Regions from separate parts of the Bradyrhizobium sp. CCBAU 25338 genome, predicted to be linked through region 1. Evidence: predicted binding sites of a transcription regulator. Region 1 holds the regulator's gene; each other region holds the start of a gene.
The links. Region 1 encodes PhoB, which activates phosphate uptake and scavenging genes when phosphate is short. Its sites were predicted from a motif close to TGTCATNNANCTGTCAT; they were not measured.

Region 1 (9,807 bases):
GGCGGCCCGCGTCTCCGACAAGACCGCCTTCATGTATCTCGGCGAGCTGATCGAGTTCGACGACACCAGCAAGATCTTCACGTCGCCGACCGACCGGCGCACGCAGGATTACATCACCGGCCGGTTCGGCTGAGGAGACGGAACATGGGTTCTGAACATACCGCAAAGGCTTTCGATACCGACCTCCAGGAACTCACCCGCCTGGTCGCCGAGATGGGCGGCATCGCCGAGCGCATGATCGTCGATTCCGTCGACGCGCTGATCCGCCGCGACGTCGCGCTCGGTCAACGCGTCGTCGCCACCGACGCCGAACTCGACACGCTGCAGAAGCGCATCGAGGAGCGCGCCGTGCTCACCATCGCCCGCCGCCAGCCGATGGCCGTTGATCTGCGCGAGATCGTCGGGGCCATGCGCGTCGCGACCGATCTCGAGCGCATCGGCGATCTCGCCAAGAACATGGGCAAGCGCGTCGCAGCGCTGGAGACGGATTTTCATCCGCTGAAACTGTTCCGCGGCCTGGAACACATGACCGACCTCGTACAGCAGCAGGTCAAGTCGGTGCTGGACGCCTATGCCGCGCACGATCTGCCGGCAGCGATGGCGGTGTGGAAGGGCGACGAGGAAGTCGATGCCATCTGCACCTCGCTGTTCCGCGAACTCCTCACCTACATGATGGAGGATCCGCGCAACATCTCGTTCTGCATCCATTTGATGTTCTGTGCCAAGAACATCGAGCGGATCGGCGACCACGCCACCAACATCGCCGAGACCGTATTCTACATGATCGAGGGTCAGGCGATCACCGACAAGCGGCCGAAGGGCGACATGACGACCTTCGCCACGACGGTGCCGAATACCTAAACGGTGCCGAATACCCAAGGAGCGACGACAACATGGGCGCACGCATTATGGTGGTTGAGGACGAGGAAGCTCTCACCGAGCTTCTTCGCTACAACCTCGAAGGCGACGGCTATGACGTTGAGACGGTGATGCGCGGCGATGATGCCGACACCCGCCTCAAGGAGCACATTCCCGATCTGATCGTGCTCGACTGGATGCTGCCGGGCCTGTCGGGCATCGAGCTGTGCCGGCGGCTGCGCACCCGTCCCGAAACCAAGCAGCTTCCGATCATCATGCTGACCGCGCGCGGCGAAGAAAGCGAGCGGGTGCGGGGACTTGCGACCGGTGCCGACGACTACATCGTCAAGCCGTTCTCGGTGCCGGAGCTGCTGGCGCGCGTGAAGGGCCTGCTCAGGCGCGCCAGCCCCGAGCGGCTCGCCACCGTGCTCGCCTATGGCGACATCGAGCTCGACCGCGACAAGCGCCGCGTGGCGCGTTCGGGCCGGCCGATCGATCTCGGCCCGACCGAATATCGTCTGCTGGAGTTCTTCCTGGAGCATCCCGGCCGCGTGTTCTCGCGCGAGCAGCTGCTCGACAGCGTCTGGGGCCGCGACATCTACATCGACGAGCGCACTGTCGACGTCCACATCGGCCGCCTGCGCAAGCTGCTCAATCTCGGCCGGGAGCAGGATCCGATCCGCACCGTGCGTGGCGCCGGCTATGCGCTGGACGATCGGTTCGCGAAGGCGGAGCAGACCTGAGTTTTGTGGATGTCGAATTAGCGAGCCGCGGCAACAATCTTGGCCGTCATCCCGGGGCGCGCGTAGCGCGAGCCCGGGATCCATAACCACAAGACGTGGTTTGGCGAAGACTCGCAGTAGCCATCTCGCGCAATCACTGCGCCCTGTGGTTATGGATCCCCGCCTCCGCGGGGATGACACCGAGTAAGTCGAGCCGTCATCGTGTGACGGCTGCAGTCAGCTAAATCCGCAAACTCACCGCGTGCCCGGCTTCGCCGGCGCGCGCCGGCGATCCGCTGCGGGTTGATACGCCACGCGCGAATGCTGGGCGCAATAGGGCAGGCCGGAGAGCGCCTTGCCGCCGCAGAAGAAGAAATCCGGGCTCGAGGGATCTCCGACCGGCCAGTGGCAGGTCGCCTCGTTCAGCTCCAGCAGCGACAGCCGCTGGTTCATCGGCACCACATTGTCGTAGGTGACGGGTTCGGCCTCCACCTCGACCTCGAAGGCCTGCGCCAGCGCGGTGTTGCCGCGGGCAACGGGGCGGGTCACCCGCATCATGTGCTGCGCGGGCCGCGCCTTGCGCGGCCGGGGCGCTGCCGACGAAGGGCTCTTGGCGCGGCCGGACAGGCCGAGCCGGTGCACTTTGCCGATCACGGCATTGCGGGTCACATTGCCGAGCTCCGCCGCGATCTGGCTGGCCGAAAGTCCGGCCTCCCAAAGCTTCTTCAGCTGCTCGACGCGATCATCGGACCAGGTCAAAACCGTCATTGCACCCTTTCCCTCGCTGCGCGCCTACCATCCTGGGGCCTTCGCAGCGATTGCCTAAGCCTTGAAAAACCCGTGCGGCCAGAATCCCTTAAGGCTCGCCGGGCGCGCTCAAGACGCCCGAACGTTTACGCCGGTACATGAGGACTTAAGGGATCAGAACTGCTGCACGAGATGTCGTATCTGACAGTCCAAACGCTACAATATGGCGTGACTCCCGCGCAAGAGTCCGCCGACTCGCGTCCACATGTTCCGTGGTGAAAATCCCGCGAAATCGGCACCGCAAGACTACGGATTCAGCGTTTCGCGGGGCTTTCCGGGCGGCATTGACACCCGTCTTGCCAGGCATAAGATAGTCCTACGTGCCGCCCTTAAAAGGCGGCACGTTTCGTTTTCCGGGCCGGTCAATGGTGCGTTGCGTAATGCGCGCGTCACACCGTCCGCAACATTCAAGTGACGTCATGACGAACAGCGCCGCGCCGCATTTGCTCCCCGTTTTCGCCAGGGCCGACCTCGGTTTCGAGCGCGGCGAAGGCTGCTGGCTGATCGCAACCAATGGGGATCGCTATCTCGATTTCACCTCCGGCGTGGCGGTGAATGCGCTCGGCCATGCGCATCCCACTCTGGTCAAGGCGTTGCAGGAGCAGGCGACGAAGCTCTGGCACATGTCGAACCTGTTCCAGAGCCCGGACGGCGAGAAGCTCGCGGCGCGTCTGTGCAATGAGAGTTTTGCGGACTTCGTGTTCTTCTGCAATTCCGGCGCCGAGGCGCTGGAAGGCGTGATCAAGCTGGTGCGCCACCATCACTTCTCCAAGGGGCATCCTGAGCGCTACCGCATGATCACATTCGAGGGCGCCTTCCATGGCCGCACACTGGCGACGCTGGCCGCCACCGGCTCTGCAAAATATCTCGAGGGCTTCGGCCCGCCGATGGACGGCTTCGACCAGGTGCCGCATGGCGACCTGGAAGCTGTGAAGAAGGCGATCGGCCCGCACACCGCTGGCATTCTCATCGAGCCGATCCAGGGCGAGGGCGGCGTTCGTTCTGCGCCTCCCACGTTCCTGAAGGCATTGCGCGAGCTCTGCAATGAGCGCGGCCTATTGCTCGCCTTCGACGAGGTGCAGACTGGCATGGGCCGCACCGGCGAACTCTTTGCCTACAAGCGTACCGGTGTTGTGCCCGACGTGATGTCGCTGGCGAAGGCGCTCGGTGGCGGTTTCCCGATCGGCGCGGTGCTCGCCACCGCCGACGCTGCGCGCGGCATGGGGCCGGGCTCGCATGGTTCGACCTTCGGCGGCAATCCGCTCGCGATCTCGGCTGCGAACGCCGTTCTCGACGTCATGCTCAAGCCCGGCTTCTTTGACCACGTGCAGAAAATGTCGCTGCTGCTGAAGCAGAAGCTCGCCTCCGTGATCGATCGCCATTCAGATGTCGTCAGCGAGGTGCGCGGCGAGGGGCTCCTGATCGGCATCAAGGCCGTGGTGCCCTCGGGCGATCTCGTCGCGGCGCTGCGCGCCGAAAAATTGCTCACCGTCGGAGCCGGCGACAATGTCGTGCGCTTCCTGCCGCCCTTGATCGTTACCGAGGCGGAGATCGAGGACAGCGTCGGGCGGCTCGAACGCGCCTGCACTGCGATCTCGTCCAGCCAGACCAAGCGGGCGGCAAGCTGATGAGCAAGACGCCCAATAAAGCTCCAAAGCACTTTTTGGACATCAACGAGCTGCCGCTGTCGGAGCTCAAGAGCATGCTCGCCGCCTCGTCCGCCATGAAGGCGAAGCAGAAGGCGCACCAGCCGGTCAGGCCGCTCGAAGGCAAGACGCTGGCGATGATCTTCGAGCGACCCTCGACGCGGACGCGGGTGTCGTTCGATGTCGCCATGCGCCAGCTCGGCGGCGAGCCCATCATGCTCACCGGCGCCGAGATGCAGCTCGGTCGCGGCGAGACCATCGCCGACACCGCGCGGGTGCTGTCGCGCTATGTCGACGCCATCATGATCCGCATCCTCAATCACGAGGCGCTGCTGGAGCTCGCGGCCTATGCGACCGTGCCCGTGATCAACGGCCTGACGCGGCGGTCGCATCCCTGCCAGGTGATGGCCGACCTCATGACCTATGAGGAGCATCGCGGCCCGATCGAGGGCAAGACGGTGGCCTGGACCGGCGACGACAACAACGTGCTGGCGTCCTGGGCGCACGCCGCCGAGCGCTTCAAATTCCAGCTCAACGTCGCAACACCTCCGGAGCTCGCGCCGAAGAAGGCAATGCGCGACTGGATCAAGACGTCAGGCGCGCCGATCGTGCTCGGCACCGATCCGGAAGCCGCCGTGCGCGGCGCCGATTGCGTCGTCACCGACACCTGGGTGTCGATGGGCGACAAGGAGGGCGAGCACCGCCACAACGTGCTCAAGCCCTACCAGGTCAATGCCAAGCTGATGTCGCTGGCCAAGCCCGATGCGCTGTTCATGCACTGCCTGCCAGCCCATCGCGGCGAGGAGGTCACGGATGAAGTGATCGACGGTCCGCAATCGGTCGTGTTCGACGAGGCCGAGAACCGCCTGCACGCGCAGAAGGGCATTCTGGCCTGGTGCTTCGACGCGGTGAAATAGCGGGGGCGTGTGGTGGCGTTGCTGTCGCCCCGCGCGCCGCTATCGTCCCGGATCAGCGCTCGCTCCGCTCGCTTGTCCGGAACGATAGCGGAATATGTGGTGGTAGCCGCCCCCCTTCCATTCTCAGCCCTCCGACCCCAGATAACGCGCCATGGTTTCCCAATCCCCTGACATGAAAACCGGGCCAGAAGGCCCGGTTCGCGCACCATCGGCGGTTCCGATCGACGACGCCGTGCTGCCTTACGAGGTCGATGCGCTCGATGTGCGCGGGCGGCTGGTGCGGCTCGGCCCGGCGCTCGACGATATCCTGACCAAGCACGATTATCCCGCACCCGTCGGCAAGCTGCTCGGTGAAGCCATCGTGTTGACGACGTTGCTCGGCACCGCGCTGAAATTCGAAGGTCGCTTCATTCTCCAGGCTCAGACCGACGGTCCGGTGTCGTTCCTGGTCGTCGACTACATGGCGCCGGATCGCCTGCGCGCCTATGCCCGCTTTGACGCCGAGCGCCTCGGCGAGGCCAAGGACGCTGGCATGCAGTCTGGCACGCTGCTCGGCCGCGGCCATCTCGCCATGACCATCGACCAGGGCCCCGACATGAGCCGCTACCAGGGTCTGGTTGCGCTCGACGGCGGTAGCCTGGAAGACGCCGCGCACGAATATTTTCTCCGCTCCGAGCAGATTCCGACGCGCGTGCGCCTTGCGGTCGGCGAGGAGTGGCGCTCGAGCGACGGCGGCAAGCATCGCTGGCGGGCCGGCGGCATGCTGATGCAGTTTCTGCCGAAGGCGCCGGAGCGCGCCCGGCAGGCCGATCTGCATCCCGGCGATGCGCCTGAAGGTGTCGAAGTGCACAGCGTCGCCGAAGACGACGCCTGGGTCGAGGCGCGTTCGCTGATGGAGACCGCCGAAGACGTCGAGCTGATCGATCCCGAACTCTCGGGCGAGCGGTTGCTCTACCGTCTCTTCCACGAGCGCGGCGTGCGCGTGTTCAATCCGCAGGTCCTCAAGGCGCAGTGCTCCTGCTCGCGCAATGCGGTCGCCTCGATGCTCAAGAGCTTTTCGCCGGACGATCGTGCCGCAATGGTCAAGGACGACAAGGTCGTCGTCACCTGCGAGTTCTGCTCATCGGTGTACCAGTTCTCGCCCCACGAGGCGGGCGTGGAAGACGCCTGACGCGGCATTCTCGCAAAGACGATGTGGAGGCAGTTCGCCAAAGGTTCGGACATCGTAGGGTAGGCAAAGTGGAGCGTGCTCACCATGTCCTGTGCGACGACCGGAATGGTGGGCATGGCGCTTTGCGCCTCTGCCCGCCCTACGACACCGCGCTAAAGCGCGATGCGACTAGGATGAATCGTCATCGCGCTTCAGGTTGTTGTTTCAGCATGATCTTTTCGGAAAACCGCTGTGCATTTTTCCGGATCATGCTTTAGTTCAACACCCGCTTGTTGTCGGGACTGTCGAGCGAGAACGTCGGCACGTCGATCTCGAAGCGCTCGCCGGTTTCGCTGACCATCTGGTAGCGGCCGGTCATGAAGCCCGAGGCGGTCGAGAGCGGCACGCCGGAGGTGTATTCGAAGCGCTCGCCGGGCGCCAGGATCGGCTGCTCGCCGACCACCCCCTCGCCCTTCACCTCCTGCTGGCGGCCCGAGGCATCGGTAATGATCCAGTGCCGCGTCTTGAGCTGCACGGTCTCCTCGCCCGAATTGGTGATGACGATGGTATAGGCCCAGAAATAGCGCGAGCGGTCGGCCGACGACTGCTCCGGAACAAAGTTCGGCTCGACGGTCACTTCAATCTGGCGGGTCACGGCGCGGTACATGGTTGCTATAATAGCCAAATCCGTCCCGGGAACCAAACGCCACAGACGGCTTTGGCGACATCGTCCCGCCAGAATTCGAAGGGAAGGACACCCCAAAGGGAGATTCCCTTATATGATCCGGGCCGCTTTGCGAGACGACGGCGGGACCCTTACATTCTTTCAACGTCGCGTTTTGCGGAAGGGTTTTTAGGCCCCGATGACCATTGCCGACCAAGTGACGGGATCGACGATCGCGGGGACCGCGGAGGCCAGACCCGCAGGGACCAAGCCGCGCGCCGCCGCGCCGGCCATCACGCTGCCCGCCATCGGCGAGCGCGAGCTCCGGCTCGATCTGTTCCGCGGGCTCGCGCTGTGGCTGATCTTCATCGACCACCTGCCGCCGAGTCTGTTGACCTGGTTCACGATCCGCAATTACGGCTTCAGCGACGCTACGGAGATCTTCATCTTCATCTCCGGCTACACCGCCGCCTTCGTCTACGGCCGGGCGATGCTGGAGAGCGGCGTCGTCATCGCCACCGCGCGCATCCTGCGCCGGGTCTGGCAAATCTACGTCGCCCACGTCTTCCTGTTCACGATCTTCCTTGCCGAAATCTCCTACGTGGCGACCAGGTTCGAGAACCCGCTCTACACCGAAGAGATGGGTATCATGGACTTCCTCAAGCAGCCGGACGTCACCATCGTGCAGGCGCTGCTCTTGCGCTTTCGTCCCGTCAACATGGACGTGCTGCCGCTCTACATCGTGCTGATGCTGGCGCTGCCCCTGATCCTGTGGTCGATGAAATGGCGCCCCGACGTCACCCTCGGCCTTTCGGTCGTGCTCTACGCGGTCACCTGGGAGTACGATCTTTATCTATCGGCCTATCCGAACGGCTTCTGGGCCTTCAATCCCTTTGCCTGGCAATTGTTGTTCGTGTTTGGAGCATGGTGTGCGCTCGGAGGTGCGCGCCGCATGTCGCGTATTCTGTCGTCACGCGTCACGATGTGGCTGGCGATCGCCTATCTCGTCGCGTCGTTCTACGTGACGCTGACCTGGTATGTGCCGCAGCTCTCCCAGTTCATGCCGAAGCTGATCGAGCAATGGATGTATCCGATCAACAAGACCGATCTCGACGTGCTGCGCTTCACGCATTTCCTGGCGCTGGCCGCGCTCACGGTGCGCTTCCTGCCGCGGGACTGGCCGGGCCTGAAGTCGCCCTGGCTGCGGCCGCTGATCCTGTGCGGCCAGCATTCCCTCGAGATCTTCTGTCTCGGCGTCTTCCTTGCTTTCGCCGGCCACTTCATCCTGGCCGAAGTCTCCGGCGGCGCAGCCATGCATGCCTTGATTAGTCTCTCCGGAGTGCTGATCATGTGGGGGGTGGCCTGGGTCATTTCGTGGTACAAGCGCGTGGCTGACAAGAGCGGTGCGAAGACCAAAAACGCCGTCGGCAACGCCGATCTGGCGGGAGGGGGCTGATGAAGGCGAAGGTTCTCCTGAGCCTGATCCTGCTATGCGTCGCCGCGCCTGTGGCGCGTGCGGGCGATCCTGCGCCCACGGCTCCCCCTGCGCCCGCTTCCTGCGAATTGCCGGCCTATCTGCTGACCAGCGAAAGCGCGTTGCCCAAGGTCGCCGCCGCCGTCAAGGCCGGCAAGCCGCTCGAGATCCTGGTCATCGGCAGCCGCTCGACGACCATTCCATCTTCGGAGAACAGCTCGTACCCGGCGCGCATGGAGGCGATCCTCAAGGAGAAGCTGCCGCCGCCGGAGGTGGTACATGTCTCCGTAGAAATACAGAGCAAGAAAACGGCAGAGGAGACCGCCTCCACTTTCGTTAAGCTGATGGAAGCAAAAACGCCTACGTTGGTCATCTGGCAGACCGGGACCGTGGACGCTATCCGAGCGAGCGATCCCGACGAGTTTCGCAGTGCCGTCACCGAAGGGGTTGCTGCATTGCAAAATGCGGGGGCTGACGTCGTCTTGATGAATCTGCAGTATAGTCCACGCACTGAAACCATGATCTCGGCGCAGCCTTTTCTCGACAATATGCGGGTGGTGGCGCAGGAGCACGGTATCCCGCTGTTCGATCGTTTCGCGATCATGCGGCAGTGGAATGATCAGGGTCAGTTCGACCTGTTCAGCCCGTCCCGCGGGCCCGAGCTGGCGAAACAGGTCCATGATTGCCTTGGCCGGGCGTTGGCACAGTTCGTGATCGACGCAGCCCGTCTCGAGCCGGCCCAGCAGCAAAATTGAGGTCTAGCGTTAATGAGTTCTCTCTGCCCTTTTTGCCTGACGACATGGCTGGCCGCGCCTGCAGCCGCGGCGCTGTTGTTGCTGACGCCGGCCCCGCAATCGCATGCCCAGACGGCAGCCGCACAGGCGACACCCGCCCCCGCGCAGTCGGCTGATCCCGCTTCCGCTTCGCCCTCCCAGACCACCGTCGCTGCGACGTCGCCCGAGCAGCGCGGCATCACGGCGCGCGCCATCGACAAGGTGAAGCAGGCCGCCAAATCCGCCAGCGACATCTTCAACCGTGTGCCCTGCCAGCCGCCGAAGGACGGTTCGAAGGCGATGGGCTCGCTGCCGCACGTTGCTGGCAAGCTCGTCGCCGGCCTGCCCGTCGTCATCGTCGCGTTCGGCTCGTCGTCGACTCAGGGATTCGGCGCGAGCTCGCCGGAGTTCAATTACCCCAATCGTCTCGCCGCGCAGCTGCGCCGGCACTATCCGACCGCCGACATCAGCGTCATCAATGCCGGCGTCGGCGGCGAGGACGCCCCCGAGATGATGAAGCGCCTCCAGACGCAGGTGATCGACATGCATCCGGATCTCGTGATCTGGCAGGTCGGCACCAACGCCGTGCTGCGCAATCTCGATCCCGGCGAAACCGCCAAGATGGTGGAGGACGGCATCAGCCGCATCCAGGCCGCGGGCGGCGCCGACATCGTGCTGGTGGATCCGCAATATTCGCCGGCCGTCAACCAGCGCGCCGAGAGCGCCGGCAAGATGGTGAAGCTGCTCAACAAGGTCGCCGAGCTCCGTCACGTCGGAATCTTCCCGCGCTTCGAGG
Region 2 (9,807 bases), on a different contig from region 1:
ACCGGCACGCGGGCGCGGACATATTCGGGGAAACGGGTATGGAAGCTGGTCGTGAACGGCAGCTTGCGCTGGCGGCAATAGCGGCGGACCATCAGTCCGATCGGCCCTTCCGTCGCGATGTGGATGCTGTCCGGACGCGCTTCCTGGATCAGCCTCGCGATCCGGGCCGGGCGCGGCATGGCCAGCCGCACGTCGCGATAGCTCGGCATCGCGAAGGTGCGGAACGATTGCGGCGTCAGGAACGCGAATTCGACGTCGAGATCCCTGGCCGCGTCAGCAAGCTTGGTCAGCGTCCGAACCACACCGTTGACTTGCGGGTGCCAGGCGTCGGTCGCGACCAGGATGCGCATCATGCGGCCCTTGTCATGCAGCTCTTGCCGCGACCTGCGGGACGGCCGCTGGCTTCTGCAAATGATCCGCCCAGGTGATGATCTCGAAATGGCCGTCGTCATGCTCGACCAGGGCGGTGCAGCTCTCGACCCAGTCGCCGCAATTCATGTAGCGGATGCCGGCCTCGTCGCGGATCACGGCGTAGTGGATGTGGCCGCAGATCACGCCGTCCGCTTCGTGGCGCCGCGCCTCGGCGGCGAGCGCCTGCTCGAACGCGCCGATATAGTTGACTGCGTTCTTGACCTTCTGCTTGGCCCATTGCGACAGCGACCAATAGGGCACGCCGAACAGGCGGCGGAAGAAGTTGACGAGGCGATTCATCTGGATCGCGAAGTCGTAGGCCTTGTCGCCGAGATGGGCGAGCCAGCGCGCGTTCTGCACCACGAGATCGAAGATGTCGCCGTGGATGACGAGATAGCGCTTGCCGTCGGCGCCGGCGTGAACTGTGTTCTCGACGACGTCGATGCCGCCGAAATGCGTGCCGTAATAGTTGCGCAGGAACTCGTCGTGATTGCCGGGGATGTAGATGATCTTGGCGCCCTTGCGCGCCTTGCGCAGCAGCTTCTGGACGAGGTCGTTATGCGATTGCGGCCAATGCCAGCTCGATTTCAGCGCCCAGCCATCGACGATGTCGCCGACGAGATAGATCGTGTCGGCATCGTGGTAGCGCAGGAAGTCGAGCAGGAGATCGGCTTGAGAACCGCGGGCTCCGAGATGGACGTCGGAGATGAACAAGGTACGAAAGCGCCGCTCCGGGCTCTCGTCACTCACAGCGTAACTTCCCATGCGCCAGCCTGTAACAATGTCCCGTGACAGGGGGATGACCGATTGAACCTTGAGGCACCTCAGATACGAATCAAACTTCGCCTCGCCCTCCCCGCGAATATCAGTCGCATGCGACAATCAGGCGACATGGCGCCGCAGGAGGCGCAAAGGCAGATCGCCTTGTCCCTCCGGAAGTCGGTGCGCTCCCTCCCCCGCGTGCGGGGGAGGGTTGGGGAGAGGGTGTTTCACCGGTGGGATTCCCCAAGAGGAGAAAGCCCGCACCCGTCGCTTCGCGCCGACCTCTCCCGCAAGCAAGCGGGAGAGGTGAACGAGCCCCGAGTCAGTAGAACCTGTGGAAATGATGGATCGGCCCATGGCCGTGGCCGACGCTGAAGCGGTCGGCGGCGCCGATCGCGGCGCTGATCCAGGCCTTGGCATTGCGCACGGCGTTTTCCAGGTTCTCGCCCTTGGCCAGCCCCGCCGCGATCGCCGAGGACAGCGAGCAGCCGGTGCCATGGGTGTTGCGGGTGGCGATGCGCGGCGCGGCGAGCGTGATCGTGCTGTCCGCATCGACCAGATAGTCGATGCTCTCGGCGCCTTCGCCATGCCCGCCCTTGACCAGGACGGCGCGGCAGCCGAGCGCCAGCAGGCGGCGCCCCTGGCTCTCGATCTCGGCCTCGCTTGCCGCGACCGGCTCGTCGAGCAGAGCCGCGGCCTCCGGCAGGTTGGGCGTGATCACGGCGGCCAGCGGAATCAGCCTGGTGCGCAGGGCGTCGACAGCTTCGGCTGCCAGCAGGCGGTCGCCGGAGGTCGCGACCATGACGGGATCGAGCACGACGTGCCGGGGCGCCCAACGCGACAGCGCGACCGCGATGGCATCGATGCTGGCGACCTGGGCCACCATGCCGATCTTCACCGCGCCGACTTCGAGATCGGAGAACACCGCGTCGATCTGTCCGGTGACGAACTCGGCCGGCACCGCATGGATGCCGGTGACGCCGCGCGTGTTCTGCGCCGTCAGCGCCGTGATCACGGAGGCGCCGTAGACGCCGAGCGCGGCAAAGGTCTTCAGGTCCGCCTGGATGCCAGCGCCGCCGCTCGAATCGGAGCCGGCGATGGTGAGTGCGACCGGGGTCGTCATGACGATTTTCCGCGATTTCGAGCCATGACCCGTCTTAGCAAGCTCGCGCCGAACCCAGCAAGTTCGCTTGCTAAATCCGGCTGGTTTTGGCCTATTAGCCGGAAGAATACGCTTCGGAGTGCCCGCGATGGTTCCCTTCTTCGTCCAGATCAAATGCAAGCTCGGCCAGTCCTACACGGTGGCCAATGCGCTTGCCGAAGCCGAGATCGCCTCCGAGATCTACTCCACGGCCGGCCAATACGACCTCCTGGTGAAGTTCTACGTCGACAAGGACACCGACATCGGCCATTTCGTGAACGAGAAGGTGCAGGTGCTGCCAGGCATCCAGGACACCCTCACCATCATCACCTTCAAGGCGTTCGGTACCGGCTAGACCTGCAACACTAGAGTTGGGTTGGTTGCATCGATGCAAGCCGAGGATGTCACCTCTCCCGGAGGGAGAGGTGACACGGACAGCCCGCCGATCCCAACAACATCACGCCTCAGCTCCCCTGCTTGCGTTTCGGCGGCGTCGGCCCGTCCACCGGTGGCAGCGATTTGAGGTACTCCGCCATCGCCGAGAGATCCTGGTCCGGCAATTGCGAGGTGTTCTTGATCACGCGCGTCATCGCGCCGCCGACACTGTCGCCATCAGGCAATTCACCGGTCTTGAGGAAATAGGCGAGATCCTTCGCGCTCCACTCGCCAAGGCGCTTCTGGGTGATGTTCGGAACCCATCCCTCGCCTTCCGGATTGGGCCCGCCGGCAAAGCGCTCGCCGGAGATGATGCCGCCGAGCGCATTGCGCGGGCTGTGGCACTCGGCGCAATGGCCGAAACTGTTGACGAGATAGGCACCGCGATTCCATTGCGGCGACTTGCTGCCGTCGGCAACGAAGGGCTTGCCGTCCATGAACAGGAACTTCCAGATGCCGATGTTGCGCCGGATGTCGAAGGGAAAGCTCACCTCGTGATCACGCACCTTGCCTGCAACCGCCGGCAGCGTTTTCAGATAGGCAAAGAGATCGAGCACATCCTCGCGCCTCGCGTGCTGGTAGGAGGTGTAGGGAAAGGCCGGAAAATAGTGCTGGCCCGATGGCGAGACCCCGCGCATCACCGCGTTGACGAAATCGGCGTCCGTCCATTTGCCGATGCCGTCGTTCGGATCGGGTGAGATGTTCGGTGCGTGGAACGTTCCGAACGGCGACTTGATCGCGACGCCGCCACCAAGCCTGAGACGATCGGGCTGATTGGGAACGGCATGGCAGGACGCGCAGCCGCCGGCGTTGAACATCACCTCGCCATTGGCGAGATCGGGCGCACGGGCCGGGATGGCGCTCGCGGCCGCCACCACCGGCGCGCTGAGCCACCAGTAAAGGCCGGCAGCGGCGATCGCGACGAGCAGCGCCACGACAATTGTTCGTTGCAACATGCGCACCCATTCACTCGTTACGGCGAATCTATGACCGATGTCGTTGCGACTCCAGCCACGAAGATTTTAGCCCGCCCCGGCCGGAGACGGGAATAAACTGAGATGCCGGCTGTTGGAAGTTTGGCAGCCCGTCGGATTCAACAGGGAGAATGTCATGAACAAGTCCGTCATTGCCGTGTTCGCGCTCGGTGCCGTTGCCTTTGCGGGGTCCGCGAACGCCGAAAAGCTGAAAGCGACGCTGGACGGCAAGGCCGAGGTGCCGGCGACGACCAGCAGCGCCACGGGAACGGCCGATCTGAACTACGATGCCGCCAGCAAGAAACTGTCCTGGACCGTCACCTATTCCGGCCTCTCCGGCCCTGCCACAGCCGCGCATTTCCACGGGCCCGCCGAGGCCGGCAAGAACGCAGGCGTTGCTGTCCCGATCCCGAACGCGGCCTCGAGCCCGGTCAAGGGCGAAGCGACCCTCACCGACGCGCAGGCCGCCGATCTGCTCGGCGGCAAATACTACATCAACATCCACACCGCAGCCAATCCGGGCGGCGAGATCCGCGGCCAGGTGACGAAGTAAGCCTCGAGGCTGCTTCGTTGCGCGAAGGCCGGGCGCTGGAGGGGGCGTCCGGCCTTTTCGATCCGGGGGGCGCTCAAGCCGCGTTCAGCGCCTGCGCGAGGTCGGCGATCAGGTCCGACGGGTTCTCGATGCCGATCGACAGCCGGATCGTGGAATCGAGGACGCCGATTTTGCGGCGGATGTCGGCGGGGACGCCGGAATGGGTCATGGTTGCGGGCAGGCTCGCAAGCGATTCCGTTCCGCCAAGGCTCACCGCCAGCTTGAGGATCTGCAGCGCGTTGAGGAACTTCACCGCCGCCTCCTTGCCGCCTTCGATGTCGAAGGAGAAGGTGGACCCGGCACCGAGACACTGCCTCGCAAACGCGCGCCCGGCCGGCGAGCCCTCCTCGTGATGACCGAGGTAATGGACCTTGGCGACCTTCGGATGATCGCGCAGGAAGTCCGCCACGAGGCGCGCATTGTCGTTGGCCTTCTCCATCCGCAGGCTCAGCGTCTCCAGCGAGCGGTTGATCATCCAGCAGGAATGCGGATCGAGCTGGGTCCCGATGGCGCCGCGCAAGGCCTTGATGCCTTTCATGATCGCCTTCGAGCCGAGCGCGGCGCCCGCGATCAGGTCGGAATGACCGCCGACATATTTGGTCAGCGAATACAGCGAGAGGTCCGCACCATGCTCGATCGGCCGCTGAAACACCGGTCCGAGCAGCGTATTGTCGCAGGCGATGATGGGTGTGTGTCCCTGCGCCTTTCCGATCGCGTCGGCAACACGGCGGATCATCGCGATGTCGACCAGGCCGTTGGTCGGATTGGCCGGCGTCTCGATCAGGATCATCGAAACCCGCCCCTTGCCCATGGCCTCCTCCGACGCCTGCTTGACTGCCGTCTCGTCGATGCCGTCGGCAAAGCCGACGGCGCCGATCGACAGGCGCGCAAGCGTGTTCGTCAGCAGGGTTTCCGTCCCGCCATAGAGCGGCTGGGAGTGCAGGATGACGTCGCCGGGGCGAACGAAGGCCAGGATCGTGGTTGAGATGGCCGCCATGCCGGATGAGAACAGCGCACAACTCTCCGTGCGCTCGTAGATCGCGAGCCTGTCCTCGACGATTTCGCTGTTGGGATGATTGAAGCGCGAATAGACGAGGCCCGCGCCCATGCCTTCCGGCGGCTCGCGCCGGCCGGCGACGTAGTCGAAGAAGTCCTGCCCGTCCTCGGCCGTCTTGAACACGAAGGTGGAAGTCAGGAACACCGGCGGCTTGATGGCGCCTTCGGACAGTTGCGGATCATAGCCATAGGTCAGCATCAAGGTTTCCGGATGCAGCATGTGGTTGCCGATGTGGGTCTTGGACGGGAACGGTTTTGCCATGGCCTGTCTCGCTGTTGATTCAGGTGCCGCGGTTGAAACTCCTGATGTCATGAAGCAGTCGGGAAAGAGATGCGCCGACTCGCACGAACGCCGCGGCCGTTGGGCGCAAAGATAGCCACTCCGACAGCGATCCGTCAGACCTTGCGGACAGAAAAAGGGCGATTGCCTTCGCAACCGCCCTTCGCAGTAGCCCGGATGAGCGAAGCGACATCCGGGACAGACGATCAGCTCGCTGGACTCCCGGAATCGCTTCGCTCATCCGGGCGACGGGCCCCGCCTCAGCCGTTCTTCACGCGATAAGTCTCGTGGCAGCCGCCGCATTCCTTGCCGATCGCAGACATGTTCGCCTTGAGCGAGTCGAGATCCTTGATCTTGGCCTTGGCTTCGCCGACGACCTTGGCGAAGCTCGCGATCTTCGCATCGAAGCCGGCCTTGTCCTCCCAGACCTTCGGCGAGGGGCTGTAGTCGCCGTCGAGCTTCACGCCCTTGGCGCTGGCCGGAAACAGGTTCGGCAGCTTCTTGGCGGTATCCTCGAACTGCGCCAGCGCACTGTTCACCGTGGCCTGGTCGTAGGGCTTGTCGCCCTTGACCATCGCCGACATCGCGCCGGCGTTCTTGCCGTTGCCCTTCATCAGGGTCTGGACCTCCTTCACGGAATCCTGCTGCGCCCAAACCGCACCCATGCCGAGCAGCAGCGCGCCCCCGACAACCAACACTCGCTTCATTCGCAAAATCCTTCTCCCGATGCAGGATCGTGCCGACCCCTCAATGGGCCAACACCGTTTGGCAGGTTTCATTCCATCCAGAGCGCGACGACAGATCGTCACGCTCCGGATGATTGTTGAGGATGATTTCCCTGCAAACGCGCTCCGCGTTTGCTTGGTATCACAGGCTGTGGCGGCGATGGTGCTCGTTGATTGCGATCCACACCCGCTCCGGCGTTGCCGGCATGTCGATGTGGTCGATCTTGTATTCGCGCCAGAGCGCATCGACGATGGCGTTGACGATCGCCGGGCAGGAGCCGATCGCGCCGGCCTCGCCCGCCCCCTTCACCCCCATCGGATTGGTCTTGCAGGGGATGTTGTTGGTCTCGAACACGAAGGCCGGCCCATCCGCCGCGCGCGGCAGCGCGTAGTCCATGAAGGTCGCGGTGATGAGCTGGCCGTCGGTGGCGCCATACACCACCTGCTCCATCAGCGCCTGGCCGATGCCCTGCATGGCGCCGCCATGCACCTGTCCCGCCAGCAGCAGCGGATTGAGCGTCTTGCCGAAATCGTCGACGATCACGTAGTTGACGATCTTGATGATGCCGGTGGCCGGATCGATCTCGACCTCCGCGACATGGGTGCCGTTCGGATAGGTGCCGTCGGCGCTGGCAAAGGTCGCGCTGCCTTTCAGCTTCGATGGATCGACGCCCGGCCGCTTGGCGAGATCGGCGAACGAGATCGAGCGGTCGGTGCCGGCGATGCGCACCACGCCCTCGGAGATCTCGAGGTCGCCCGCGCTGGCCTCCAGCGCCTGCGCCGCGATCTCCTTCAGCTTCTGGCCGAGCTCGCGCGTGGCGCGCTCGACGCTGACGCCGCCCGAGGGGATCGAGGCCGAGCCGCCGGTGCCGAGGCCCGTTGCGATCTCGTCGGTGTCGCCCTGGTGGATGTGGACGCGCTCGGGCGCGACGCCGAATTGCTCGGCGACGATTTGCGCATAGGCGGTCTGGTGCCCCTGCCCGCTCGATTGCGTTCCGATCAGCACTGTGACGTCGCCATTGGGATCGAGCCGCACATTGGCGGTCTCCTCGCCCATGGTGCCGCACACCTCGACATAGCTCGCAAGGCCGATGCCGCGGATCAGGCCATGCTTCTTGGCGAGTTTCGCGCGCTTGGGAAACTCCTTCCACTCGGCGATCTCCATCGCGCGCTTCAGATGCGCGGCGAAGTCGCCGGAATCATAGACCTTGCCGGTGGCGGTCTTGTACGGCAGCGCCTTCGGCTGGATGAAGTTCTTGCGGCGGATCGCGTCCGGCGTCATGTCGAGCTTTCGCGCGCAGGCATCGACCAGGCGTTCGATGACATAGGCCGCCTCAGGCCGGCCCGCGCCGCGATAGGCGTCGACCGGAACGCTGTTGGTGAAGATGGTGCGCACCCGGCAGTGGAACGCCTGGATGTCATAGAGGCCCGGCAGCATGCCGGCGCCGCCATGCGGGATGTAGGGCCCGAAGGTGGACAGATATGCGCCCATGTCGCCCATCAGGTCGCAATCCATCGCCAGGAACTTGCCGTCCTCGGCCAGCGCCATCTTCGCGGTGGTGACGTTGTCGCGACCCTGCGCGTCGCCCATGAAATGCTCGGTGCGGTCGGCCGCCCATTTCACCGTCTTCTTCAGTTTCTTGGCCGCGACCGCCATCAGGGCGTATTCGCGGTACGGGAACAGCTTCGTGCCGAAGCCGCCGCCGACATCGGGGCAAATCACCCGCATCTTGTCGGTCGGGATCTTGAGCACGTTCTGGCACAGGATGTCGCGTAGCCGATGGCTGCCCTGGCTGCCGATGGTGAGCGTCAGGTGATCGCGCTTGGCATCGTATTCGCAGACGGCCGCGCGCGTCTCCATGAAGCTCGCAACCACGCGCGGATTGACGATCGAGATTTCGGCCACCGCATGCGCCTTGGCGAAGGCGGCTTCCGTCGCAGCCTTGTCGCCGATCGAGACGTCGAACAGCACGTTGCCGGGCTTGTCCGGCCAGACCTGGGCTGCGCCCTTCTTCACGGCGTTGACGACACCGGTCACCGCCGGCAGCGGGCTCCATTTGACCTCGATCGCCTCGATGGCGTCACGGGCCTGGTCGATGGTCTCTGCGACGACGAAGGCGATGGCATCGCCGACATGCCGGACCTCGTCCTTGGCGAGGATCGGGTAAGGCGGGCCGGTGAACGGATCGGTCTCGAGGTTGAACAGGCACGGCAGATTGCCGAGATCCGCAACATCCTCGGCGGTCAGGATCAGCGCGACACCGGGGAGCCCGCGGGCGCGGCTTGCATCTATGGTGTATTTGGCATGCGCATGCGGCGAGCGCAGCATCAAGCAGCGAAGTGCGGCCTGCGGCGCGTAATCGTCGGTATAGCGGCCCTTGCCGCGGATGAGCGCGTCATCCTCCTTGCGCAGCACGCTTTGGCCAACGCCGAACTTGATGGGAGCCGCCATTTTGTTTTCCCGTTCTCATGGTGGTTTTGCGGACCATATTGCCGTGGAAAAACTGGCAAGGCAAACGGGTTTAGGCGGGCGCGCCCGTCAAGGCCGATGATTCGAAGCCGCCCTCGGCGGCTCTCGGGCAACCATGACGCTCAGCCGCGCCAAACCCGTGTCAATGGCTGAATTTCCTGACCATAAGATATTTATCATACGTGACATCACCTATGCGGACGGCACAGGGATCCGTGCCGTAGACCTCGAACCCGTTGCGCTTGTAGGTCCTGATTGCAGCGGTTGCTTCGAGCAGGACCTCAAGGTGTACCTGCTCGACGCGTGCCTCGGCATGGGCAAGAAGCTCCTTGATGAGTCGATCTCCGAATCCTTTGCCTCGGCCATTTTCCCTCACGTGAACCGTGAAGATGTGACCCCTGTGCTGCGATCGACGAGCTGGCGACACGTAGAAGCCCGCCACTCCGATCAGATTTCCGCGCACAAAGGCGCCGAGGATCGCTCCACTCAGCCAATGGCGATAAGCCGCCAGCATCGCCTCTCCGCCCTCGTCCTCTTCAGCAGAACCAAACGTCTGAGGGTGCGTCCGAAGCGCCTCCGCGCGAATCTCGCGGAAGAGATCGAAATCATCGACAGTCAATCGTCGGATTTCCACGTCCGCCTGGGCACGCGCCGCATGCGATGTCATGATCGTCTCCTCTCCTTGTCGCAGCGAAGGTCGGCCGGGATTGCTGGCCTTCTCACATCCCACCACGGCCCCACAGAGCCCTCGCATTGTCTCTCAACCTCTCGAGCGCACGTTCAGGCGCGATCCAGTCGATCTCGCCACGCGTCAGGCCGATGTCCACCAGGTCCCTGTCGCTCAGGTCGTGCAAGCTGACCCGTGAGTGCGGCCGCCGCTCCTGAAACGCCCGCCAGTATTGCCTGAGCACGCTCAAGCCGATGGAGAGGTCGAGGCGACGTCTCGCGACATCGCGCTCCG
Region 3 (9,807 bases), 170 kb from region 1:
TGGGACATGATTGCTCGTTCGCCGATGTCTCGGCGTTCCTGTTCGGGGATTCTCGGTGCGAGGTGCTGCTAAGAGGCGGTCAGCAACGACAACAGGCGCCCGTTGCCACCGAGAAACAGCGCCGCGTCATGCACGCATGCATGTCGCCTTGGTTACGCTGGTGATCCATTCTCATATCGCGGCATCAAGCTCGAGGAGCAGTTTCGATGCTCGGAATATCGAGCGGTTGGCGCGATTGGTCAATGAAATGGCTATCCATATTTGCGGCCGGCGCGCCGGGGCGCTTCTCTCGGCGCAAGCACCGGCAGACGGATTCATCTCGCGATGAGTTCATCACAGGCGCACGGGGCGGCGTGGTACGCTTCAGGAGCCGGAACGCAGGCAATTCGGGAGCTCCAGAGATGGCTGATGATTTGAAGGGGCGCACCGCGCTCGTGACCGGCGGCTCGCGCGGAATCGGCGCCGCCGTCTGTCGCGCGCTGGCCGAAGCAGGCGCCGCCGTGGCGATCAATTGCCGCGAGCGGATCGGGCAGGCCGAGCAGCTGGCTGGCGAGATCGGCAAGCAAGGCGGCCGCGCCATCGTCGTCGCTGCCGACGTCTCGCAAGCCGAAGCCGTGGCCGGAATGGTCGAGCGCGTCGCGTCCGGGCTAGGGCCGATCGACATCCTCGTCAACAATGCCGGCATCGCCATCACGCGCGGCATCGACGATCTCAACGAAGACGATTTCGACCGCACCATCCTGGTCAACCTGAAATCCGCCTTCCTGTGCACGCAGGCCGTATTGCCGTCGATGCGATCAAGGAAATGGGGCCGCATCGTCAACATCTCCTCGGGAGCGGCGCGCGGCGCCGGCTCGATCGGCCCGCACTACAATGCGTCCAAGGCCGGCATGGAAGGCCTCACGCGAGGTTACGCCGCGCGGCTGGTGAAGGAGGGTATCACCGTCAACGCAGTGGCGCCGTCGCTGATCGAGACCGACATGATGAGCAGCCAGCCCCAGCTCGTCAGCCGCATCCCTCTCGGGCGCTTCGGCACGGCGGAGGAGGTGGCGAAAGCGGTGATGCTGCTGGTCGACAACGCGTACATGACCGGGCAGACCGTGGCATTGAGCGGCGGGATGGCGTTTAGCTGAGCGCACGCCGTCATGGCCGGGCTTGTCCCGGCCATCCACGCCTTGACGCTAGCGCGAAGAACGTGGATGCCCGGGACAAGCCCGGGCATGACGATCAGCTGCCGATCGAGGCGCAGCGACTCACCACATCGTTGCGGCCGCGCGTTCGGGCCAGATGCGGTCGTACTCCGCGCCGCCGACCTTGTTCTCGCTCATTTCCGCGAGGATCTGGCCGGGCGTCGGCAGCGTCTTTGGATCGACGCGCTTGTCAGGATTCCAGAGGTCGGAACGGACGATGGCGCGGGCGCACTGGAAGTAGATTTCCTCGACGTTCATCACCATGACGCTGCGCGGCGCCTTGCCTTCGACCTTGAACGAGGCCAGCAGCTCCGGATCGATCGAGAGATAAGCGCGACCGTTGGCGCGGACGGCGTTGCCGGAGCCGGGAATCAGGAACATCAGCGACACCCTGGGATCGCGCACGATGTTGCGCAGGGAATCGACCCGGTTATTGCCGCGGCGGTCCGGCAGCATCAGCGTCTTGGGATCGTGGATGCGGACGAAGCCGGGGAGATCGCCGCGTGGCGAGCAATCGATGCCTTCGGGCCCGATGGTGGCGAGCGCGGCAAACGGCGCCTTCTCGATGAAGATGCGGTAGAGCGGCGTGACGTGGTCGGCGACTTTCACGGTCGAGGCGTCATTGGTGGCGCCATAGATGGCTTCCAACTGTTCGACCGTTTCGATCACCGACATTCCACTCTCTCCCCGTTGCATCGGCAGCTATTCCTGCCAGCATTCATTCCTGATCACGCGCACGAGCTGGCGGCCGTGATAGTCCGCGCTGCCGGCGTTGAGGATGGTGACGTCGGTTCGCGCCGATGCGTCATCGACACTGCGCGACAGCCGCTCGGCGATATTTCCGTCGCTGTGCCGCGCCCGCGCGGCAAGCCGCTGCGCCAGCACGTCGGGCGGCGCCGTGATTGCGACGACCACGACGTTTACGTAAGCTCGGCGCAGCGCGGCGATCACCGTGCGCGAGACGTTGGCAACGACGGCTCGGCCGGCCCGGATGTCGTCGTTGATATCGAGCGGCAGGGCATAGGAATGCCCGTGCGCCTCCCAATGCACAGCAAAATCCCCGTGCTCTCGCACGCGGCGGAATTCTTCCTGGCTCACCGCAATGTTGTCCTCGTCGGCAGAGGACTCCCGCGTCACGACCCGGCGCGGGAAGACGATGTCGGGATCGTCGGCGCACGCCGCCTGCGCCAGCCGCAACAAGGTGTCCTTGCCCGCGCCGCTGGGACCGACCACGAGCACAAGCCGCCCGGGGCCGATCGCACCCGCCTCGTCCTGCGCCGTGGTCACGGTCTCGCTCATGCGACGCGGTTCCCTTCGCGCCAGACGCTGCGAACGACGGGAACGTCGCCGGCAACGTGCACGCGGATCAGGTCGGCGCGCTTGCCGGTCGCGATCTCGCCGCGGTCGGTGAGGCCGACCGCCTCAGCGGGCGCTTTCGTCACGGTGCGAACTGCCGCCGGGAGGCTGATGGCCGGCACATGCTCCGGCAGTTGCAGCGCGCCCATCAGGAGGCTCGAGGGGATGTAGTCCGACGACAGGATATCGAGCAGGCCTTCGCGGGCGAGATCGACCGCAGCGATGTTGCCGGAGTGCGAGCCGCCGCGCACGACATTGGGCGCGCCCATGAGAATGTCGATGCCAGCCTGGTGCAGGCCACGCGCGGCCTCCAGCGTCGTCGGGAACTCCGCCACCGAGACACGATCGCGCACGGCGTCCGCGACGTTCTCCTCGGTGGTGTCGTCGTGGCTCGCCAGCGGAATCTTGTACTGATGCGCCAGCGCCACGATCTCGCGCATGTTGTTCGCTGCATATTGCTTCTGATACTCGAAGCGCTTTGCGAACAGCTCGTCGAGCTCGGCATCGGTCTTGCCGCCGCCCTTGCCGCGATAATAGTCGCGCAGCTTGACCTCGTCGCGGAACTGGCGCTGTCCCGGCGTGTGATCCATCAGCGACATCAGCTTGACGTCGGGACGGTCGATCAGCTCCTTGGCCTCCTCGACCACGCTCGGCATCGGGATCTCGCAGCGGAGATGCAGGAAGTGGTCGGCACGCAGCAGGCTGGCGTCGCGCGCGGTCGTGATCGCGGCGGCGAGCACGCCGGCGCGGCCGTCGACTTCCTCGGCGCCGTCCTCGCGCCAGACCCGGAGTGAATCGAACACCGTGGTGATGCCCGAGGTCGCGAGCTGGCCGTCATAGGAAATGACGGCCGCGACCGGATTCCAGAACACCTTCGGCCGCGGCACGTAATGCGCTTCGAGATGGTCAGTGTGGAGCTCGATCAGGCCGGGCATGATGAGGTCGCCCCCAGCGTCCTCGGCACCCGCAGGCGCCCTGCCCTCGCCGATCTCGGCGATGCGTCCGTCGGCAAGAGCGAGCCAGCCCTGTTCGATCACCCGTTCGGCCAGCACGATCCTGGCGTTGGCAATGACGGCGTCCTTCGGCTTGGGGTTCATTTCCTCTTCCTTCAGGCCACGGCAGCGAAGCTGGCGACATCGATGATGCGGTCCGCAATCAGATGACGGATTTCGTCGTCATGGACAATAGCGACCATGGCGACGCCCTGACGCTTCTTTTCAGCGACCAGTTCGACCACGACGGCGCGATTGGCAGCATCGAGCGAGGCGGTGGGCTCGTCCAGCAGCAGGATCGGCAGGTCCGAGATGAAGCCGCGCGCGATGTTGACGCGCTGCTGCTCGCCGCCGGAGAAGGTCGCGGGCGGCAGCTGCCAGAGCCGCTCGGGGATGTTGAGACGATGCAGCAGCTCGCCGGCGCGCGCCTGTGCGTCGGCACGTGCCATGCCGTTCACGATCAGCGGCTCGGCGACGACGTCGATGGTGGCAACGCGCGGCACTGCCCGCAGGAACTGGCTGACATAGCCGATGGTGGAGCGGCGGATGTTGAGCACCTGCCGCGGCTCCGCGGTGGCGAGGTCGATCACCGTGCCGCGATGGCGGATGCCGATGCGGCCGCTATCGCAACGGTAGTTGCCGAAGATCATCTTCAGGATCGACGATTTACCGGCGCCCGAGGGTCCCGACAGCACGACGCATTCGCCGGGATTGACGTGGAAGGTCACGCCGCGCACGACCGGCAGCTCGATGCCGCCTTGCAGGTGCATCGTAAAGGTCTTTTGGGCATCGGCAACGTCGATCATGGCGGTCATCGAAAAACTCATGGCGGGAGAATCGAGGAGACGAGGAGTTGCGTATAGGGTTCGCGGGGGTCGTCGAGCACCTGGTCGGTGAGACCGGTCTCGATGACACGGCCGCCCTTCATCACCATCACGCGATGCGACAACAGGCGCGCGACCGCGAGATCGTGGGTGACGATGATGACGGCGAGATGCAGCTCGGCGACGAGGCTGCGCACGAGATCGAGCAGGCGCGCCTGCACCGACACGTCGAGGCCGCCGGTCGGCTCGTCCATGAACACCAGCCGCGGCTCGGTGACGAGGTTGCGGGCGATCTGAAGACGCTGCCGCATGCCACCGGAATAGGTGCGCGGCGCATCGTCGATGCGCGCGACGTCGATCTCGACGCGGGTGAGCCAGTCCGACGCGGTCTCGCGGATGCGGCCGTAGTGATTCCAGCCGACGGCCATCAGCCGCTCGCCGACATTGGCACCGGCCGAAACCGCCATGCGAAGGCCCTGCGCGGGATCCTGGTGCACAAAGCCCCAATCGGTGCGGAACAGGAAACGCCGCTCGGCCTCGCCGAGCGTCGTGAGATCACGCGCGATGCCGTCGCGCATCCGGTAGGACACATGGCCGGCACTCGGTGCGAGCTGGCCCGACAGCATCTGCAGAAGCGTCGACTTGCCCGAGCCTGACTCGCCGACGATCGCCAGCACCTCGCCGGGATAGAGCGCGAAGGAGACGTCGCGGCAGGCGGCGATGCGGCCGAAGGACTTGCTGAGGGACTCCGCCACCAGCAGCGGCTGGTCGTTTTCGAGCGTATCGAGGTCGGCCAAGTCTTGATCAACCATGTGAGCCCGCCTTTTCCTTGTACGGCGCAGCGCTGAGACTGCCATGATGGCCGGCGGCCTGGCGGCCCTCGCAATAATCGGTGTCCGAGCAGACGAACATCCGCCCGCCCTTGTCGTCGGTGACGATCTCATCGAGATAGGAATTTTCCGCCCCGCAGAGCGCGCAGGGCGCGTTGAAGCGATAGGGCTCGAAAGGGTGGTCCTCGAAATCGAGCGAGACCACCTGCGTATAGGGCGGGATCGCGTAGATGCGCTTCTCGCGGCCGGCGCCGAACAATTGCAGCGCGGGACAATTGTCCATCTTGGGATTGTCGAACTTCGGCGTCGGGGACGGATCCATCACGTAGCGCGCGTTCACCTTCACCGGATAGGCGTAGGCGGTCGCGATATGGCCGAAGCGGGCGATGTCCTCGTAGAGCTTCACATGCATCAGGCCGTACTCGGCAAGCGCGTGCATGCGCCGCGTCTCGGTCTCGCGCGGCTCGAGGAAACGCAACGGTTCGGGGATCGGCACCTGATAGACCAGCACCTGGTTTTCATTCAGCGCCGTCTCCGGGATGCGGTGACGGGTCTGGATCACCGTCGCCTCCGCCGTCGCGGTCGTCGTCGCAACGCCTGCGGTCTTGGCGAAGAACTTTCGGATCGAGATCGCGTTGGTGGTGTCGTCGGAGCCCTGGTCGATCACCTTGAGCACGTCCTGGGGACCGAGGATCGCGGCGGTGACCTGCACGCCGCCGGTGCCCCAGCCATAGGGCATCGGCATCTCGCGGCTGGCGAACGGCACCTGATAGCCGGGAATGGCGATCGCTTTCAGGATCGCACGGCGGATCATCCGCTTGGTCTGCTCGTCGAGATAGGCGAAATTGTAGGCGGGCGCGTTCATTCCGCGGCTTCCTTCATGGCATCAGGCGCATTGGCATCCGCGAACTCCTGCCGCAGCTTGCGCAGCAGGCCGAGCTCGGACTGGAAGTCGACATAATGCGGCAGCTTCAGATGCTCGACGAAGCCTGTCGCCTGGACGTTGTCCGAATGCGACATCACGAACTCCTCGTCCTGCGCGGGTGCGAGTGCCTCCTCGCCGAGTTCGCGGGCACGCAATGCGCGATCGACCAGCGCCATCGACATGGTCTTGCGCTCGCTCTGGCCGAAGGCAAGGCCATAGCCGCGGGTGAAGCACGGCGCTTCGGTCGCGGAACCCTTGAACTGGTTGACCATCTGGCACTCGGTCAGCTCGATCGAACCAAGCGGCACGGCGAAGCCGGCGTCTTCCGCGATGAACTCCACCTCGACCTCGCCGAAGCGGATCTCGCCGGCGAAGGGATGGTTGCGGCCATAGCCGCGCTGGGTGGAATAGCCCATCGCCAGAAGGAAGCCTTCATCTCCGCGCGCCAGATTTTGCAGGCGCAGGTCGCGATCCGCCGGAAAATTCAGCGGCTCGCGGGTGAGATCGCCGACGCTGGCGCCCTCCTCAGGCTGCGGCGAGGGTTCGATCAGCCCGTCGCGTCCGAGAATGTCGGTCACGCGCGGCGTCGGGGCGGTGGACGCTTCAGCCGTTGCCGGCGCGTCGGGAACGAAGCCTTCAGCGAGTGAGGGGTCGAGCAGGCGATGGGTATAGTCGAAGGTCGGCCCGAGGATCTGCCCGCCGGGAATATCCTTGAAAGTCGAGGACACCCGCCGCTGCACCCGCATGGCGCCGGTGTCGACCGGCTCGCTGGCGCCGAAGCGCGGCAGGGTGGCGCGGAAGGCGCGAACCAGGAAAATCGCCTCGATCAGATCCCCGCGCGCCTGCTTGATCGCCAGCGCCGCGAGCTCGCGATCGTAGAGCGAGCCTTCGCTCATGACACGGTCGACGGCGAGGCCGAGCTGCTCCGAGATCTGGTCGAGCGTGACCTCCGGAACGCCCTGGTCGCCGCGCCGCGCATTGGCGAGCAGGCGATGGGCGTTCTCGATGGCGCGTTCGCCGCCCTTGACTGCGACATACATGCTTCAGCTTCCTTTGCTCACGACGCGCGTGGTGCGCGGGATCGCAACCACGGCGTCATCGGCGACCAGCACCACATCGATGCCGCGTGGAAACAGCGCCTCGTTGACCCGCAGGCGCTCGAACAGGTCGAAAGGCTTGATCGACGCCTGCAGCGTCGCGACACCATCGATGCCGGGGCCGTGCAGCTCGAAGCTGCGCCCGGTGGCCAGGCTATCGACCTGGATGATCACTGTCGTCGAACGATCCGGGTATTCGCTCGTCCCGAGCGCAAACCGATCGAGCGGCGGAAGCGCCGTGCCGTCGCTGATCAGCGCGAAGCTCGCGATCGAGCAATCCCGCACCACCGGCGCGCCGGTATGAAATTTCAGCCATTTCACCAGGTCGGAGCTCTCCACCATCCGCGCATCGAGCCAGAGCGGCGTGTCGTGGTCGAACAACGTGAGCGCGATTGCGGCGGTGCCGCGCATCATCGGCCCTGGCGCCCCCGCCATCGGCACGATGCGCTGAACCGAGCCCGGCCGCGCCATGGCATCCATGACGGAGCGAAAGGTCGATTGCGCCGACAGCACCTTGTCGGCGAACCCCGGCGGCAGTTCCGCAATCGTGGTCATGATCTCACCCCTCACCGCGCACCATGGTGTAGAAATCAACCTTCGTCGCAGCGGTCTCGGCCGCCGCCTGCTTGCGCCTGATCATCAGCTGCTCGCGCAACGGCGCGACAACGTCCCGCTCCACCGCTCCGCCATGATCACGCGACTGCACCAGCGCATCGCACAGCGCGATCAGCCGCGCCTTCTCACCGTCGCGGCCGAGCGTGTAGCCGAACCCGACCTCACCGCTCGCAAGCCGCACCGCGGCGCGCGACACCGTGGCTTCGCCGAGATTGAACGGCGCGCCGTCGCCGCCGACCCGGCCGCGCAGCATGACGAGCCCGTTTTCCGGCGCGCGCAGATCCTGGTGGGCCGGGAGGGCCAGGTTGCGGAGGCGAGCGGCGATCTCGCCCGCCTCCGCGTGCGCCAGCACCGCCATCGCGGCCTTGCGCTGGGCTTGCTGATTGTTGTGCTGCGTCACCTGGTCCACCGAACTTGCCGCATTGAAGTTGTCTATGATAATAGACAACTTCATACGGACGCGCCATGACTGTTTCGTGACAATGATGTGATTTCTGGAGTAGGCTTCCCGCGACATGAGCATGCAGGACACAGCCTCCTCGGGCGTCGCGCTATGGCGCCTCGTTGCCGACGGCATCGAGCGCGGCATCGCCGACGGCCGCTTTGCGGCCGGCGACAAGCTGCCTGGCGAGATGGAGATCGCCGAAACCTATCGCGTCAACCGCCACACCGTGCGGCGCGCGCTGGCAGCCCTCGCCGAGCGCGGCCTGGTGCGGGCCGAGCGCGGCAGCGGAACCTATGTCGAGGCGCAGAAGCTCGCCTATCCGCTGCGCTCGCGCACGCGCTTTTCCGAGATCGTCGGTGCGGGCGGCCGGGAACCGCATGGGCGGCTGATCGATGCGACCGACGATATCGCGACGCGCGAGCTCGCACGGGAGCTGGGACTGAAGACCGGCGCGCCCTTGGTGCGGATCGAGGCGATCCGCCTCGCCGACCGCACGCCGATCTGCGTGTCCACCACCTGGCTGTCGGCAGAGCGGTTTCCGGACGCCGGCGCCGTGTTCGCGGCGACGCGCTCGATGACGAAGCTGCTGGCGCATTACGGCGTGCGCGACTATCGCCGCGGCGCGACCCGAATCACGGCCGGCATCGTCGATGCGACCGATGCCGCACGGCTCGACCTGGCGCTGGGCCGGCCGATCCTGGTGGTGGATGCTACCGACAACGATCTCACGGGCAAGCCGCTGCTGACGAAGCACTCGCGCTTTGCGGCGGAACGGGTGGAATTTCTGGTGGAGAACGGGTGAGCGCCCCGGACCACGGACGCCCGCCTTCTCCCACTTGGAGAAGGGAAGAAAGCGTGGTGGGGCACGCTTCGCCTTGCCTACCCTACGGGAGCTCCGATCAGGCCACAGCCCGCCTGCCAATGATCGCAAAGCGCAGCTTGCCCGAGATGAAATCGATCGCGGCCACCGCAACCAGGATCATCAGGATCAGGAACGAGACCTTCTGCCATTCCAGCACGCGGATCTGCTCGGCCAGTTGCAGGCCTATGCCGCCGGCGCCGACGATGCCGATGATGGTGGCCGAGCGGGTGTTCGATTCGATGTAGTAGAGCACTTGGCCGGCGATGACGGGCAGCACCTGCGGCATCAGGCCGAAGCGGATCTCGTGCAGGGCACTGCCGCCGGAGGCGCGGATGCCCTCGACCTCCTTCTGGTCGGCGCCCTCGATCGCCTCCGAGAACAATTTGCCGAACGCACCGAAATCCGACACCGCGATGGCGAGCACGCCGGCAAACGGGCCGAGCCCGACCACGTTGATCCACACCAGCGCCCAGATCAGCGTATCGACGCCGCGAATCGAATCGAGGAAGCGCCGGACCGGGAAGCGAAAGAAACCCGACGGCACGATGTTGCGCGCCGCAAGCAGGCTCACCGGCAGCGCGAACAGTGCGGCGAGCGTGGTACCGAGCAGCGCGATCGACAACGTCTCGCCGAGCGCCTTGAGATACAACGGCAGCGATGAACCGGGATCT

Region 2: ACM42_RS36305 (UDP-2,3-diacylglucosamine diphosphatase) is a predicted target of PhoB. The motif match lies at 1,200-1,216, and genes of this name have one in related genera.
Region 3: phnF (phosphonate metabolism transcriptional regulator PhnF) is a predicted target of PhoB. The motif match lies at 8,295-8,311, and genes of this name have one in related genera.

What each region holds. Positions count from the first base shown of each region.
Region 1 covers NZ_LFKY01000003.1:482,619-492,425, reverse strand. The annotation lists gene pstB (phosphate ABC transporter ATP-binding protein PstB) at 1-133, shown strand, start outside; gene phoU (phosphate signaling complex protein PhoU) at 145-861, shown strand; gene phoB (phosphate regulon transcriptional regulator PhoB) at 894-1,601, shown strand; gene ACM42_RS07580 (GcrA family cell cycle regulator) at 1,836-2,348, opposite strand; gene ACM42_RS07575 (aspartate aminotransferase family protein) at 2,807-4,015, shown strand; gene argF (ornithine carbamoyltransferase) at 4,015-4,950, shown strand; gene ACM42_RS07565 (Hsp33 family molecular chaperone) at 5,102-6,121, shown strand; gene apaG (Co2+/Mg2+ efflux protein ApaG) at 6,375-6,767, opposite strand; gene ACM42_RS07555 (OpgC domain-containing protein) at 6,964-8,220, shown strand; gene ACM42_RS07550 (SGNH/GDSL hydrolase family protein) at 8,220-8,993, shown strand; gene ACM42_RS07545 (SGNH/GDSL hydrolase family protein) at 9,006-9,807, shown strand, end outside.
Region 2 covers NZ_LFKY01000043.1:551,839-561,645, forward strand. The annotation lists gene ACM42_RS36300 (glycosyltransferase family 4 protein) at 1-350, opposite strand, end outside; gene ACM42_RS36305 (UDP-2,3-diacylglucosamine diphosphatase) at 364-1,176, opposite strand; gene thiD (bifunctional hydroxymethylpyrimidine kinase/phosphomethylpyrimidine kinase) at 1,496-2,296, opposite strand; gene ACM42_RS36315 (Lrp/AsnC ligand binding domain-containing protein) at 2,424-2,669, shown strand; gene ACM42_RS36320 (c-type cytochrome) at 2,779-3,705, opposite strand; gene ACM42_RS36325 (CHRD domain-containing protein) at 3,860-4,276, shown strand; gene ACM42_RS36330 (cystathionine gamma-synthase family protein) at 4,350-5,633, opposite strand; gene ACM42_RS36335 (c-type cytochrome) at 5,912-6,358, opposite strand; gene ACM42_RS36340 (xanthine dehydrogenase family protein molybdopterin-binding subunit) at 6,519-8,828, opposite strand; gene ACM42_RS36345 (GNAT family N-acetyltransferase) at 8,989-9,513, opposite strand; gene ACM42_RS36350 (DUF1127 domain-containing protein) at 9,566-9,807, opposite strand, start outside.
Region 3 covers NZ_LFKY01000003.1:315,620-325,426, forward strand. The annotation lists gene ACM42_RS06720 (hypothetical protein) at 1-8, opposite strand, end outside; gene ACM42_RS06725 (SDR family NAD(P)-dependent oxidoreductase) at 402-1,133, shown strand; gene ACM42_RS06730 (pyridoxamine 5'-phosphate oxidase family protein) at 1,254-1,865, opposite strand; gene phnN (phosphonate metabolism protein/1,5-bisphosphokinase (PRPP-forming) PhnN) at 1,893-2,489, opposite strand; gene ACM42_RS06740 (alpha-D-ribose 1-methylphosphonate 5-triphosphate diphosphatase) at 2,486-3,643, opposite strand; gene phnL (phosphonate C-P lyase system protein PhnL) at 3,655-4,353, opposite strand; gene phnK (phosphonate C-P lyase system protein PhnK) at 4,362-5,174, opposite strand; gene ACM42_RS06755 (alpha-D-ribose 1-methylphosphonate 5-phosphate C-P-lyase PhnJ) at 5,167-6,057, opposite strand; gene ACM42_RS06760 (carbon-phosphorus lyase complex subunit PhnI) at 6,054-7,157, opposite strand; gene phnH (phosphonate C-P lyase system protein PhnH) at 7,161-7,769, opposite strand; gene phnG (phosphonate C-P lyase system protein PhnG) at 7,774-8,238, opposite strand; gene phnF (phosphonate metabolism transcriptional regulator PhnF) at 8,345-9,076, shown strand; gene phnE (phosphonate ABC transporter, permease protein PhnE) at 9,174-9,807, opposite strand, start outside.